Regions from separate parts of the Pseudomonas palmensis genome, predicted to be linked through region 2. Evidence: riboswitches for the same ligand, from Rfam matches in the RefSeq annotation. Region 2 holds a riboswitch; the other holds the start of a gene.

Region 1 (3,914 bases), 2.2 Mb from region 2:
AATGGGGGAATCGGGGGAGTAGTGGCTGGGTGTGCTCACGATGAAGACTCGGCAGGAAATGTGGGTTGGATGGAAGGCCCTTTCGCGGGTCAAGCCCGCTCCCACGGGGTATCGCTGATCTCTAGGGCAGCGGCATACCTGTGGGAGCGGGCTTGACCCGCGATGCTTTCAGACCTTCTGGTACAACTGGCTGCCTTCCTGGCGGAACCGCTCGGCCTGCTCGCGCATGCCCTCTTCTACCGCCACCTCGACCGGCTGGTTGGCGGCGTATTCACGCACTTCCTGGGTGATCTTCATCGAGCAGAACTTCGGCCCGCACATCGAGCAGAAGTGCGCGACCTTGGCCGAATCCTTGGGCAGGGTCTCGTCGTGGAACGAGCGTGCGGTGTCCGGGTCCAGGCCCAGGTTGAACTGGTCTTCCCAGCGGAACTCGAACCGCGCCTTGCTCAAGGCGTTGTCGCGGATCTGCGCGCCCGGGTGCCCCTTGGCCAGGTCCGCCGCGTGCGCGGCGATCTTGTAGGTGATGATGCCGGTCTTGACGTCGTCCTTGTTCGGCAGCCCCAGGTGCTCCTTGGGCGTCACGTAGCAAAGCATCGCGCAACCGAACCAGCCGATCATCGCCGCACCGATGCCCGAGGTGATGTGGTCGTACCCCGGCGCGATGTCGGTGGTCAGCGGGCCCAGGGTGTAGAACGGCGCCTCGTCGCAGCACTCGAGCTGCTTGTCCATGTTCTCCTTGATCAACTGCATCGGCACGTGGCCGGGGCCTTCGATCATGCACTGCACGTCATGCTTCCAGGCGATCTTGGTCAGCTCGCCCAGGGTCTCCAGCTCGCCGAACTGCGCCGCGTCGTTGGCGTCGGCGATCGAGCCCGGACGCAGGCCGTCGCCCAGCGAGAAGCTGACGTCGTAGGCCTTCATGATTTCGCAGATTTCGTCGAAATGGGTGTAGAGGAAGTTTTCCTTGTGATGCGCCAGGCACCACTTGGCCATGATCGAGCCGCCGCGGCTGACGATGCCGGTCACGCGCTTGGCGGTCAGCGGCACGTAGCGCAGCAGCACGCCGGCATGGATGGTGAAGTAGTCCACGCCCTGCTCGGCCTGTTCGATCAGGGTGTCGCGAAACAGCTCCCAGGTCAGGTCCTCGGCCACGCCGTTGACCTTCTCCAGTGCCTGGTAGATCGGCACCGTACCGATCGGCACCGGCGAGTTGCGGATGATCCACTCGCGGGTTTCATGGATGTGCTTGCCGGTGGACAGGTCCATTACCGTGTCCGAGCCCCAGCGGATGCCCCAGGTCAGCTTGGCCACTTCTTCCTCGATGGAGGAGCCCAGCGCGCTGTTGCCGATGTTGCCGTTGACCTTCACCAGGAAATTGCGGCCGATGATCATCGGCTCCAGCTCCACATGGTTGATGTTGGCCGGAATGATCGCGCGGCCGCGAGCGACTTCCTCGCGCACGAATTCGGCGGTGATCTCCTTGGGGATGCTTGCGCCGAAGCTGTGCCCGGCGTGCTGCTGGTCGAGCAGGCCGGCGGCGCGGGCCTCCTGCAGCTTCATGTTCTCGCGGATGGCCACGTACTCCATCTCGGCGGTGATGATGCCCTGGCGCGCGTAGTGCATCTGGCTGACGTTGGCGCCGGCCTTGGCCCGGCGCGGGTTGCGCACGTGGGCAAAGCGCAGCTTGGTCAGTTCCACGTCGTTCAGGCGCATCTGGCCGAAACTGGAGGACAGCCCGGCCAGGCGCTCGGTGTCGCCGCGCGCGTCGATCCAGGCCGAGCGCACATCGCCCAGGCCCTTGCGCACGTCGATCTGCACGGTAGGATCGGTGTAGGGGCCGGAGGTGTCGTACACCAGCACCGGCGCGTTGGCTTCGCCGCCGAAATCGGTGGGGGTGTCGTCCAGGCTGATTTCGCGCATCGGCACCTGGATATCGGGGCGCGAGCCCTGCACGTAGATCTTGCGCGAACGGGTGAACGGCTGCACGGACTGCTCGTCGACCTTGGCCGATTCACTCAGGTGCGCGGGGTATTTTTGTTTTTGGCTCATCACAGGCTCTCCAGACGGGTTGGCAGTCGGAGTGAACCTGAAAGGCACGGGCGCACCAGGGCTGGTGCTGTGCCGAAAACGGAAGATGCCACACCAGCCAAAAAGCTGAAATGACAATCCCGCAGCCGACACAAGAGGGCTCGCGGGAGACGAGCAATCTTGTTCCCTACGCAGGCGCTAACCTGATCAGGTTCAACGGGATCCGGAATTATCCGATCTCAGCCTCAACGCAAGGCACCCCGACAAGAACGCGCCCAGCATAGACCGGTGCGACGCGAAACGCCAACAGTCCAAGCACAAGCATGATAAAAGGCGCAAATAGCGGATTGTTGCAAAATGCCTGCGCAACTACACTCATCGGTTCAGAAATACTCAACCGTTCAAGGACTGCCCTATGCTGCGCAAACTTTCACTGGCCCTCGCCGTGTCGTGTGCTACCAACGGAATGGCCTGGGCAGCAGAACCGCCCCTGTCGGTACGCACCGATCTGGTCAGCGTGTATCAGGAAGCGGTGAACAACAACGCCGACCTGGCCGCTGCCCGCGCCGACTACGGCGCCCGCAAGGAAGTGGTGCCCCAGGCCCGTGCCGGCCTGCTGCCCAACCTCTCGGCCGGCGCCGAGATGATGAACAGCCGTACGAAGATCGATCACCCCTCGATCACCGCCAACCGCAGCGGCAACTCCTGGCAGGCCACCCTGGCCCAGCCGATCTTCCGCGCCGACCGCTGGTTCCAGTTGCAGGCAGCCGAAGCGGTGAACGAACAGGCGGCGCTGGAGCTGTCGGCCACCGAACAGAACCTGATTCTGCAAAGTGCCGAGAACTACTTCGCCGTGCTGCGCGCCCAGGACACCCTGGCTTCGACCAAGGCCGAAGAAGCCGCGTTCAAGCGCCAGCTCGACCAGAGCAACGAGCGCTTCGATGTAGGCCTGTCGGACAAGACCGACGTGCTGCAGTCCCAGGCCAGCTACGACACCGCACGCGCCAACCGCATCGTCGCGCAGCGCCAGGTGGACGACGCCTTCGAGGCACTGGTGACCCTGACCAACCGCGACTACAACTCGGTGCAGGGCATCGTGCACACCCTGCCGGTGCAGGTACCCACGCCCAATGACGCCAAGGCCTGGGTAGAAACCGCCGCAAAGCAGAACCTGAACCTGCAGGCCACCAACTACGCGGTCAACGCGGCCGAGGAAACCCTGCGCCAGCGCAAGGCCGGGCACGCGCCGACGGTGGACGCGGTGGCGCGCTACCAGAAGGGTGACAACGACAGCCTGGGCTTCAGCAACCCCAACCTGACGGGCCAGAACTACCGCGGCGACGTGGAGCAGACCAGCATCGGCCTGCAGCTGAACATCCCGATCTACAGTGGCGGGCTGACCAGCTCGCAGGTGCGCGAGGCGTACCAGCGCCTGAGCCAGAGCGAACAGCAGCGCGAGAGCCTGCGTCGCCAGGTGGTGGAAAACACCCGCAACCTGCACCGCGCGGTGAACACCGACGTGGAGCAGGTGCAGGCGCGCAAGCAGTCGATCATTTCCAACCAGAGTGCGCTGGAAGCGACCGAAATCGGTTACCAGGTGGGTACGCGCAACATCGTCGACGTGCTGGATGCACAGCGCCAGCTGTACACCTCGGTGCGCGACTACAACAACACCCGGTATGACTACATCCTCGACAACCTGCGCCTGAAGCAGGCCGCCGGGACCTTGAGCCCGCAAGACCTGAATGACCTGGGTCGCTACCTCAAGCCCGACTACAACCCGGACAAGGACTTCCTGCCGCCGGACCTGGCCAAGGCGGCGCAAGCCAATTTCGAAAGGCCCTGAAACAGCTTCGCCGGCAAGGCCGGCTCCTACAGGTGTTGCG
Region 2 (3,914 bases):
GTGCTGCTGGCGCTGGTCATGCCGGTGTTCGCGCTGTTTCACGGCTGGGCCCACGGCGTCGAAGCCAGCCCGGGCGCGTTCTGGGTGTTCAGCGCAGGCTTTGTCGCGGTCAGCGGCCTGTTGCTGCTGGCAGGCTATGGCGCCGGGCGCCTGTTGCGCCGTCACCCTGGGCTGCAGAAGGCCTGTGGCGGCGGCCTGCTGGCCGGTGCCGCCCTGGTGCTGGCCGGCTGATGAGCGCCAACCTGCAGTTGCTGCGCCTGCTGCAACTGGTCAGCGCCAACCTGCCGGTGGGGGGCTTCACCTATTCCCAGGGGCTGGAGTGGGCGGTGGAGGCGGGCTGGGTGACGGGGGCCGACGGCTTTGGCGCCTGGCAGCGCGAGCAGTTGCACGACACCCTCGGCCACCTCGACTGGCCGCTGCTGCAACGGCTGTACAGCGCGTGCCGCGCGCAAGATGCCGATGCGTTCGCCCACTGGAGCAGCTTTTTGCTGGCCAACCGCGAAACCGCCGAGCTGCGCCTGGAGGAACGCCAGCGTGGCAAGGCCCTGGCGCGCCTGCTCGATGGCTGGCAGCTGTGTCAGGCGCCGGCCTGGCGCAGCAGCGTCGAGCTGAGCCAGCTGGGCGGCATGGCCTGGCTGGCCGTGCACTGGCAGATCCCGCTGCGTGAGCTGGCCCTGGGGCATGGCTTTGCCTGGCTGGAAGGGGCGGTGATGGCCGGGGTCAAGCTGGTGCCGTTCGGTCAGCAGGCAGCCCAGACCCTGCTGCGCGAGTTGTGCGAGGAGCTGCCTGCGGTACTGGAGTGGGCGCTGGACGTACCTGATGAACACCTGGGCGGCGGCCTGCCGTTGCTGGCGATTGCCTCTGCCCGCCATGAAACCCAATACACCCGATTGTTCCGATCCTGAGGAAACTGCCATGCAAAGCTACCAGCAACCCTTGCGCGTCGGTGTCGGCGGCCCGGTCGGTTCCGGCAAGACCGCGCTGCTCGAAGCGCTGTGCAAGGCCATGCGCGATGACTACCAGATCGCCGTGGTCACCAACGACATCTACACCAAGGAAGACCAGCGCATCCTTACCGAAGCCGGCGCGCTCGAACCCGAGCGCATCGTCGGCGTGGAGACCGGCGGCTGCCCGCATACCGCGATCCGTGAAGATGCCTCGATGAACCTGGCGGCGGTGGAGGATCTGGCGCGCAAGTTCGGCAACCTGGAAGTGATCTTCGTCGAGAGTGGCGGTGACAACCTGAGTGCCACCTTCAGCCCGGAGCTGGCCGACCTGACGATCTACGTGATCGACGTGGCCGAGGGCGAGAAGATCCCGCGCAAGGGCGGGCCGGGGATCACCAAGTCGGATTTTCTGGTGATCAACAAGATCGACCTGGCGCCCTATGTGGGTGCGTCGCTGGAGGTCATGGAAAAGGACACCCGGCGCATGCGGCCCGAGCGGCCGTGGACGTTCAGCAACCTGAAGACGGGGCAGGGTTTGCAGGCGGTGATCGGGTTCATTGTCGAGCGGGGGATGTTGAAACCGGTTTCGGTGTGAATGCCTATCGCGGGTCAAGCCCGCTCCCACAAGGACGGCGCCAGCTCCTGTGGGAGCGGGCTTGACCCGCGATGGCATCGATGCGGTGCCTGCGCATTGCACATTGCCCACATCGCTGTATACAGTGTGCGCACCAAGGGGAGCCCCGGCAACGGGCTGAGAAACCGCTGGCATCTGCAGCGCGGTGACCCTTCGAACCTGATCCGGATCATGCCGGCGAAGGGATGGGATCTAGCGCCTGCCTTCTTTGCCGGTCTCACTGCGAGGCCGCTACATGACTGCCCCACGTTTCACCGAACACCTGCGCAAACAAAGCGAACCCACCTGGTCGGCCGCCGTCGGCCACCGTTTCGTCACCCAGCTGTGCGACGGCAGCCTGCCGGACCCGGTGATGGTGCGTTACCTGGTGCAGGACCATCGCTTCATCGACAGCTTCCTGACCCTGCTCGGCGCGGCCATTGCCACCGCCGACACCTTCGATGCGCGCCTGCGCCTGGCGCGTTTCGCCGGCATGATCGCCAGCGATGAAAACACCTATTTCCTGCGCGCCTTTGAGGCACTGGGCGTGAGCGAGGCGCAACGCACCGCGCCGGCCGACACACAGCCCACGGCCGGCTTCAAGGCGATCATGCGCCAGGCGGCGGCCACCCGATCCTATGCGGCAGTGCTGGCGGTGCTCAACGTGGCCGAGGGCCTGTACCTGGACTGGGCGCTCAAGGCGCCCAGGCCGCTGCCGGAAAACTTCGTGCACGCCGAGTGGATCACCTTGCACGACAACCCGGCCTTCGCCGACTTCGTCGCGTTCCTGGGCGCCGAACTCGACCGTGTGGGCCCCCAGGAAGAGGCGCTGAGCACCGATTTCTTCTTGCGTGCCGTGGCGCTGGAGCTTGAGTTTTTCGATGCCGTGTACCCACAGGGGGAGTGAACGATGGATATTTTCGACCGTTTGAAAGCTGCTGCACCGACCGAGTGGGCCAGTTACGTGGACCACAGCTTCGTGCGCCAGATGGGCCAGGGCAGCTTGCCCGAAACGGCGTTTCGTACCTACCTGGTGCAGGATTACCTGTTCCTGATCCAGTTCGCGCGGGCCTGGGCGCTGGCCGCGTACAAGAGCCGCCGGCCTTCGGACATCCGTGCCGCCCAGGCGGGGCTTGCGGCGATTCTGGACGAGACCGACCTGCATGTACGCCTGTGCGCGCGCTGGGGCTTGTCCAAGGCTGACATCGAGGCCGCGCCGGAGCACCAGGCCACCGTGGCCTATACGCGCTTCGTGCTCGATTGCGGCGCGGCGGGCGACTTGCTGGACCTGCATGTGGCGCTGTCGCCCTGTGTGATCGGCTACGCCGAGATCGGCCGGGCGCTGAGCCCCGACGGGGTGGCGGCGCTGGGTGATCATCCGTACCGCGAGTGGATTGGCGAGTATGCCGGGGAGGGGTATCAGGGCGTGGCTGCTGCAGCGCGCCTGCACCTGGACGAGCTGGCGGCGCGCAGCATGACCGAGCAGCGCTTCACCGAGCTGGTGGCGATCTTTGCCCAGGCGTCGCGGCTGGAGGCGGATTTCTGGCAGATGGGGTTGGCGGCGCGGTAGAACGGCGTGGCGCAACGGCGCTCCTGGCACCGAGCGCCGCTCGCGCGGCGCTTCGCCGGCATCCCATCGCGGTGACATTGCCCCTTATCAGCTAAGGTTGCCTGCTTACGCATGATAAGGACCCATCATGAACTACCTGCACCCGCAGCCCCTGCTGGCCACCTTGCTGCTGCTCGGCAGCCTGCCCGCCCTTGCGGCCTTGCCCGGCGCCCCGGCCTATATCGATGACAGCGACTACCCCGAGGCCGCCAAGCAACGCATTCTGCCGGCAATGTTCGAGCAGACCCTCACCAGCACCCGCTATATCGCGCCCGCCGGCAACCCCCTGATCACCGTCGCCGAAGCCACCGGCTTTGCCGACACCAGCACCTACGCGCAAACCCGCGATTACCTTCAGCAACTGGTATCCGCCGCCAATGGCGCCATCGTGCTCAGCGAGCTGCCGGAGAAAAGCGCCGAGGGCCACCCGATGCTGCTGGTGGTGGCCTCGCTGGAGGCCGACAAGTCACCCGCCGCGCTCAAGCGTTCCGGCAAGCCGACGCTCTTTATCGAGGCCGGTATCCACCCCGGCGAGTCCAACGGCAAGGACGCGATGTTCATGCTGCTGCGCGACATGACCACCGGCAGCAAGCCGCTGGCCGGCCTGCTGCAGAAGGTCAACATCCTGTTCATCCCCAGTGTCAACGTGGACGGCGATATCCGCCGCAGCGCCTATGGCCGAATCAACCAGAACGGCCCCCGCCAGAGTGGCTGGCGCGTGAACGGGCGCAACCTCAACCTGAAC

The links. Region 2 has a riboswitch for thiamine pyrophosphate ahead of ACPRTJ_RS24680 (TenA family protein). Riboswitches for the same ligand answer to the same signal wherever they lie in the genome.
Region 1: linked by a shared signal. The riboswitch ahead of thiC (phosphomethylpyrimidine synthase ThiC) and the one ahead of ACPRTJ_RS24680 (TenA family protein) in region 2 are both predicted to bind thiamine pyrophosphate.

Annotation. Positions count from the first base shown of each region.
Region 1 covers NZ_CP187958.1:1,734,204-1,738,117, forward strand. The annotation lists gene cytX (putative hydroxymethylpyrimidine transporter CytX) at 1-39, opposite strand, end outside; gene thiC (phosphomethylpyrimidine synthase ThiC) at 169-2,049, opposite strand; TPP riboswitch at 2,196-2,301, opposite strand; gene ACPRTJ_RS07910 (TolC family outer membrane protein) at 2,444-3,874, shown strand.
Region 2 covers NZ_CP187958.1:5,350,494-5,354,407, reverse strand. The annotation lists gene ACPRTJ_RS24695 (HupE/UreJ family protein) at 1-231, shown strand, start outside; gene ACPRTJ_RS24690 (urease accessory protein UreF) at 231-905, shown strand; gene ureG (urease accessory protein UreG) at 916-1,542, shown strand; TPP riboswitch at 1,669-1,784, shown strand; gene ACPRTJ_RS24680 (TenA family protein) at 1,817-2,467, shown strand; gene ACPRTJ_RS24675 (TenA family protein) at 2,471-3,130, shown strand; gene ACPRTJ_RS24670 (M14 family metallopeptidase) at 3,258-3,914, shown strand, end outside.